DNA from 2 places in the Pseudoalteromonas sp. SG44-8 genome. Region 2 is predicted to be linked to the other one. Evidence: predicted binding sites of a transcription regulator. Region 2 holds the regulator's gene; the other holds the start of a gene.

Region 1 (3,206 bases), on a different contig from region 2:
GTGGTTTAGTTGGCAATGCAATTTCTAAACATAAGTTAGATTGGCGAATTGGTGCCACTTTAGCAATGAACGGGCTGTGTGTATTACAGTGGTCAACGTTTTGTAAATAGATGCGGCCAGTGCTAGCACGCTCTTGTGCAAACATTGAAAACAGCTCAATAGCTTTAATACGTTTTTTACGAATTGACTCGTCTTGTTCATATTGTACGTAAAGACGATCAAATTCATCTTGATCTTCAAAAAATGCATCATATAAACCAGGCACATCAGACGGGCTGAATAATGTGATGTAATCATCTTTGATCAAACGTGAGTACATTAGTTTATTAAACTGTACACCGTAATCTAAGTGACGAACGCGGTTATCATCAACACCACGGTTGTTTTTAAGCACTAATAAGTTTTCAACTTCTAGATGCCAAAGTGGATAGAACAGGGTTGCTGCGCCACCACGGACACCACCTTGCGAACAACTTTTAACGGCCGTTTGAAAGTGCTTATAAAACGGGATACAACCAGTGTGGTATGCTTCACCATTGCGAATAGGGCTACCTAGTGCGCGAATACGACCAGCATTAATACCAATACCTGCACGTTGCGATACGTATTTTACAATCGCTGATGAGGTTGCATTAATTGAATCTAGGCTGTCACCGCATTCAATCAGTACACATGAACTGAATTGACGCGTAGGGGTACGAACTCCCGCCATAATAGGCGTAGGTAATGAAATTTTGAACAATGACACTGCATCGTAAAAACGCTTTATGTAGTCTAAACGCGTTTCTTTTGGGTAATCAGAGAACAAGCTTGCTGCAACTAAAATATATAAAAACTGTGCGCTTTCATAAATTTCACCCGTAACACGGTTTTGTACTAAATATTTACCTTCAAGCTGTTTAACAGCAGCATAGCTGAAGTTTAAATCACGTCCATGATCAAGGTATTCATCCAGTTGATCAATTTCTTGCTCTGTGTAGTCAGCTAGTAAGTGTGCATCGTAACGCTTATCTTCAACTAACTTAACGATATGATCATACAAGCGCGGTGGCTCAAATTGACCATAGGCTTTTTTACGCAAATGGAATACAGCTAAGCGGGCTGATAAATATTGATAATCAGGCGACTCTTTAGAGATCTGATCAGCGGCCGCTTTGATGATGGTTTCATGGATGTCTTCAGTACGAATACCATCATAAAACTGGATGTGCGATTTCAGCTCAACTTGTGAGACAGACACATTATTTAGACCTTCGGCGGCCCAAGCAATAACGCGATGGATCTTATCTAAATCAAGTGACTCTTTACGGCCGTCACGTTTGCTTACAGATAGCTGTTGGTTCATAGTTTTGCCTGTATTCCTTGGGATATAATATTTTTTAGTGACACATTTTTCTTAAAATAAATTTTTTATTGCAATAAAATTGTATTAGCGCGAATTTAATTGAATAACATTTAGCCACAACATCTGGTGTTCATCAAATTCTAGATCACAAGATAGTGTGGTATGCGATCATTTGCAAGGGGCATAAACGCCCCTAATTGTGGATAACGTTGGGATAACACGCTTGTGTTAGTAGCCATTAACCTTTGACCATCTGATTAAAATGAAATTTATAAAAATCAACTGATGATCGATTAAATTTACGCATTTTAAAAATAAATTTTGGCTGCTTTTTTTATCAACAAACAATGTGCAAAAAGTAACACGATCACAATATGTAGTGGTTAAAATTTAACATGGCACTATATATGGTTAAATGCATCAATAGGTGATTGCCAATTAAAATCGGCTTGCCAACTCAATGCCTCAGCTTCACTAGGGATGTAGCCCCACAACGCAGCAGCGCTGTGCATGTTTGCAGCCTTGGCTGCAATTATGTCACGCTGCGCATCACCGATATACAAACAACGATTCGGATCAACATCTAACAGTTGGGCTGTATGCAGTAAAGGTAAAGGGGATGGTTTAGCGATATCGAGGGTGTCACCACTGACAATTGCCTGTGCATCTTTGAGTTCAGCAATTGCAGCAACTAATGGAATAGTCAAAAACTCAGGTTTATTAGTCATGATCCCCCATTTGATCTGTTGTTGATCAAGCGCGATCAATAATTGTGCAATTCCAGTAAAGCATTGACTATGGGTGGCAATATTATCTGCGTAGGCCGTTAATAGCTGCTGGCGTAAGTCAGCTTGATTTGGGTGATCGTGCCATTGCTGACCAAATCCAGCTGCAAGCAGCGCCATTGCACCGTTAGAAGCTGCAGGACGATATATATCAGCGGTTACTGATGGTTGGTTATGATCAGCGAGTACGTAATTTAGCGCAGCCCCTAAATCATCTGCGGTATCGAGTAATGTACCGTCTAAATCAAAAATAAAGGCGTCGTAATCAATTGCGGGGGTTGCTGTGTTAAAACCAGCCATTACGCTAGTTTCTCAAAATGCAGAATATAATTAACGCTTACATCGGTATTTAAGCTGTACTGCTTTGATAAAGGGTTATAACTCAATCCCGCACTAGCACGTACTTTGAGGCCTGCTTGTTCTGCCCATGCAATGAGTTGTGCTGGTTTGATAAACTTTTTGTGATCATGGGTTCCATCAGGCACCATCTTCAATAATTTTTCCGCCCCGATAATTGCGTACAAATATGCTTTTGGGGTTTTGTTTAATGTGGAGAAAAATACATCGGCACCAGGTTTCGCTAATTCTGCTACTGCATGAATGATAGATGCAGGGTCTGGCACATGCTCTAACATTTCCATACAAGTAATAGTATCAAAGCGGGCAGGGTGTTCGCTGGCATACTGTTCGGCAGGTATTTTTATATAGTCAACGTTTACACCGGTTTCTAAACTGTGTAGTTTCGCAACGGTTAACGGCTCTTGACCCATATCAATACCAGTCACATGTGCGCCCATTCGCGCCATACTTTCACTCAATATACCGCCACCACAGCCGACATCGAGAGTCTCTTTGTCGAATAAGCCTTTGGCCTTGTCGGCAATAAAATCTAATCTTAATGGATTAATTTCATGAAGGGGTTTAAATTCGCCTTCACGATCCCACCAACGCTCAGCGATGGCTTCAAACTTTGCAATTTCTGCACTATCTACATTCTGATGTTCGGTCATAAAAAACTTCCTCGTCAATCTCAGGCCATTATATAGGGGTAAATTAATAAATCGCAAAGATTTAGC
Region 2 (3,206 bases):
CGGCCATATCAAGGTTATTACTTTTAATGCGGATAGCTAAATCGCCTTGCTTTTGTTGTAACTCGCTAATAGTGCCCGTTGCTTCGATGATCCCAGTAAACATAGTGGTTACTCTTTAGTTATTTGGTTTAGATGAGGCTTTGCGTGGTGTCGCCGTGATACGAATATCGTCACCGATACACACACACTCATTAATTGATAAATTAACAACGTCCTGCATACTTGTCAGCTCTGTAAAGTTTAGTAAGCTTTTGCCGTCATTCCCTAACAACTTCGGCGCCAGATAAACAATATATTCATCAATTAAATTACATTCAGTCATTTGGCCCGCTAAGGTTGCCCCTGCCTCTAACCAAATATGATTAAACTGTTGCTGCGCTAAAAGTTTCATGGCAGCCACTAAATCAACTTTATTATTTTTTTCTGGTACTACAATATGGCTTACGTAATGAGGCCATTGCTGTGATTTATCAAGTTCAGTGGTAAGAATAATTACTTCACTGGCAATGCTAAATAATGCTAGCTCAGGTGTTAAACGATTTTGTGAATCAATAATAATACGTACAGGTTGGCGTACAGGTAATTGCGTTGGTAACGGCTCTGGCAGCTCATCAACACGAACATTGAGTTTTGCATTATCAACTAATACTGTGTCCGCGCCGGTTAAAATAGCGCAGCTTTGTGCGCGCTGTAGTTGCACATCTTGGCGAGCCTTAGGGCCCGTTATCCACTTACTTTGACCGTTTTTAAGTGCCGTTTTACCATCAAGGCTTGCGGCCATTTTGCAGGTAATAAATGGCATACCTTGCTCCATGCGCTTTAAAAAGCCACGGTTTAACAGCCTTGCTTGTTGTTCTAACAAACCTGACGCAACCTCAATGCCCGCGTCCGCTAAAATAGCTAAACCTTTACCGGCTACCTGCGGGTTTGGATCAACCATAGCAGCAATTACTTTTACCACGCCAGCAGCTTTTAAACCTTCGGCACACGGCGGTGTGCGACCAAAATGGCTACAAGGTTCAAGCGTGACATAAGCAGTTGCACCAAAGGCTTGGCTACCCGCCATTGCTAATGCATTCACTTCAGCATGGCCTTGGCCGGCAACTTGATGAAAACCTTCACCAACAATAACGTCATTTTTTACTAATACACAGCCAACGTTTGGGTTTGGGGTGGTAGTAAAGCGTCCTTGTTTGGCAAGCTCAATCGCTCGGGTCATATAAGAGAAATCTTGTTCGCTAAACTGATATTGGTTCATATCACTCTCCCAAACGGGCAATTTCTTCACCAAATTCACGAATATCTTCGAATGAACGGTATACCGATGCAAATCTGACGTAAGCGACTTTATCGAGTTTTTTCAACGCTTCCATAATGCATTCGCCAATCAGGTGACTGGAAATCTCACGCTCGCCGGTGGCACGTAATTGCGATTTAATAATATTGACCACTTCATCAACTTGCTCGGTACTGACGGGGCGTTTTTCTAATGCGCGGTGTAGACCATTAAGGAGTTTATCTTCATTGAAAGGTTCACGGCTACCGTCTTGTTTGATCACCCGAGGCATTACAAGTTCTGCGCCTTCAAAGGTAGTAAAGCGTTCATGACATTCATTGCATTCACGGCGTCGCCTTACTTGGTGGCCACCTCCCACTAAACGCGAGTCAATCACTTTGGTATCTTTTGCGGTGCAAAATGGACAATGCATAGGTATCAGCTTCCGTTAAAAACAAAAAAGGCCGCTTTTAGGCGGCCTTTATAATAGCAAAAAACTAAGCTATTGTGATCTAAATTACTGTTTGTAACTCAATTAAGCGTAAACAGGTAATTTTTTACAGATTGCTTTAACTTTCTCTTTTACTTGTGCTTGTACTGACTCATCGTTGATGTTGTCTAGTACGTCACAGATCCAGCCAGCAAGCTCTTTAGACTCAGCTTCTTTAAAACCACGGCGTGTGATTGCCGGTGAACCAATACGTAAACCAGACGTTACAAACGGTGAACGTGGGTCATTTGGTACTGAGTTTTTATTTACGGTGATATTAGCATTACCTAAAGCCGCATCTGCGTCTTTACCAGTGATGTCTTTATCAATTAGATCAAGTAAGAACAAGTGGTTTTCTGTTTTATCAGATACGATCTTATAACCGCGCTCTTGCATTACTGCAACCATAGCTTTAGCATTTTTCACAACTTGAGTTTGGTATACTTTAAACTCTGGTTGTAATGCTTCTTTAAATGCCACTGCTTTGGCAGCGATAATGTGACATAAAGGACCACCTTGACCACCAGGGAATACTGCACTGTTAAGCTTTTTATAAATAGCTTCGTCGCCACAAGCAGAAATAATCAAACCACCACGAGGGCCGGCTAATGTCTTATGCGTAGTTGTAGTAACAACGTGTGCATGTGGTACTGGGCTTGGGTAAACACCAGCAGCAATAAGACCTGCAACGTGAGCCATATCAACAAACAAGTAAGCGCCTACTTTGTCAGCGATTTCACGGAATTTAGCCCAATCAACAATACCTGAGTATGCTGAGAAACCACCGATGATCATTTTTGGTTTGTGCTCAAGTGCAAGTGCTTCAACTTGTGCGTAATCAATCTCGCCAGTCGCTTCGTCAAGTCCGTATTGGATTGCGTTATAAAGCTTACCAGAGAAGCTTACATGTGATCCATGCGTTAAGTGACCACCATGAGCTAAGCTCATACCTAACACTGTATCGCCAGCATCTAATAAAGCTAAGAACACAGCAGCATTTGCTTGTGAACCTGCGTGAGGCTGAACGTTAGCATAATCTGAACCAAACAATTCGTTTGCACGGTCAATCGCTAGTTGTTCAACCACGTCAACATGCTCACAACCACCGTAGTAACGCTTGCCCGGATAACCTTCAGCATATTTGTTTGTTAGCTGTGAACCCTGCGCTTCTAGTACGCGTGGGCTACAGTAGTTCTCAGATGCGATAAGCTCGATGTGTTCTTCTTGGCGAGCAGTCTCTTTAGTGATTGCTTCAAATAACTCTGGATCGAAATCCGAAATATTCATGCTACGTTCTAACATGGGGGCTCCTAGGGCAACGTGTATGGTATTTTGAAGGCTGAATTATACGCTGAAAACGTCAATTTGCCTATGGTGTAAAGATGAACATATTTAAACAGGGATTGAATTTAATTCACAGTGTTTTTGTAATGATATTTT

The links. Region 2 encodes NrdR, which represses ribonucleotide reductase genes. Its sites were predicted from a motif close to AAACACNANATNTNGTGTTT; they were not measured.
Region 1: nrdA (class 1a ribonucleoside-diphosphate reductase subunit alpha) is a predicted target of NrdR. The motif match lies at 1,458-1,477, and genes of this name have one in related genera.

What each region holds. Positions count from the first base shown of each region.
Region 1 is NZ_JACJEQ010000002.1:12,990-16,195, reverse strand. Features, by position in the region: gene nrdA (class 1a ribonucleoside-diphosphate reductase subunit alpha) at 1-1,345, opposite strand, end outside; gene H5163_RS02385 (HAD family hydrolase) at 1,747-2,430, opposite strand; gene ubiG (bifunctional 2-polyprenyl-6-hydroxyphenol methylase/3-demethylubiquinol 3-O-methyltransferase UbiG) at 2,430-3,140, opposite strand.
Region 2 is NZ_JACJEQ010000004.1:212,154-215,359, reverse strand. Features, by position in the region: gene H5163_RS05650 (riboflavin synthase) at 1-103, opposite strand, end outside; gene ribD (bifunctional diaminohydroxyphosphoribosylaminopyrimidine deaminase/5-amino-6-(5-phosphoribosylamino)uracil reductase RibD) at 116-1,258, opposite strand; gene nrdR (transcriptional regulator NrdR) at 1,260-1,709, opposite strand; gene glyA (serine hydroxymethyltransferase) at 1,812-3,068, opposite strand.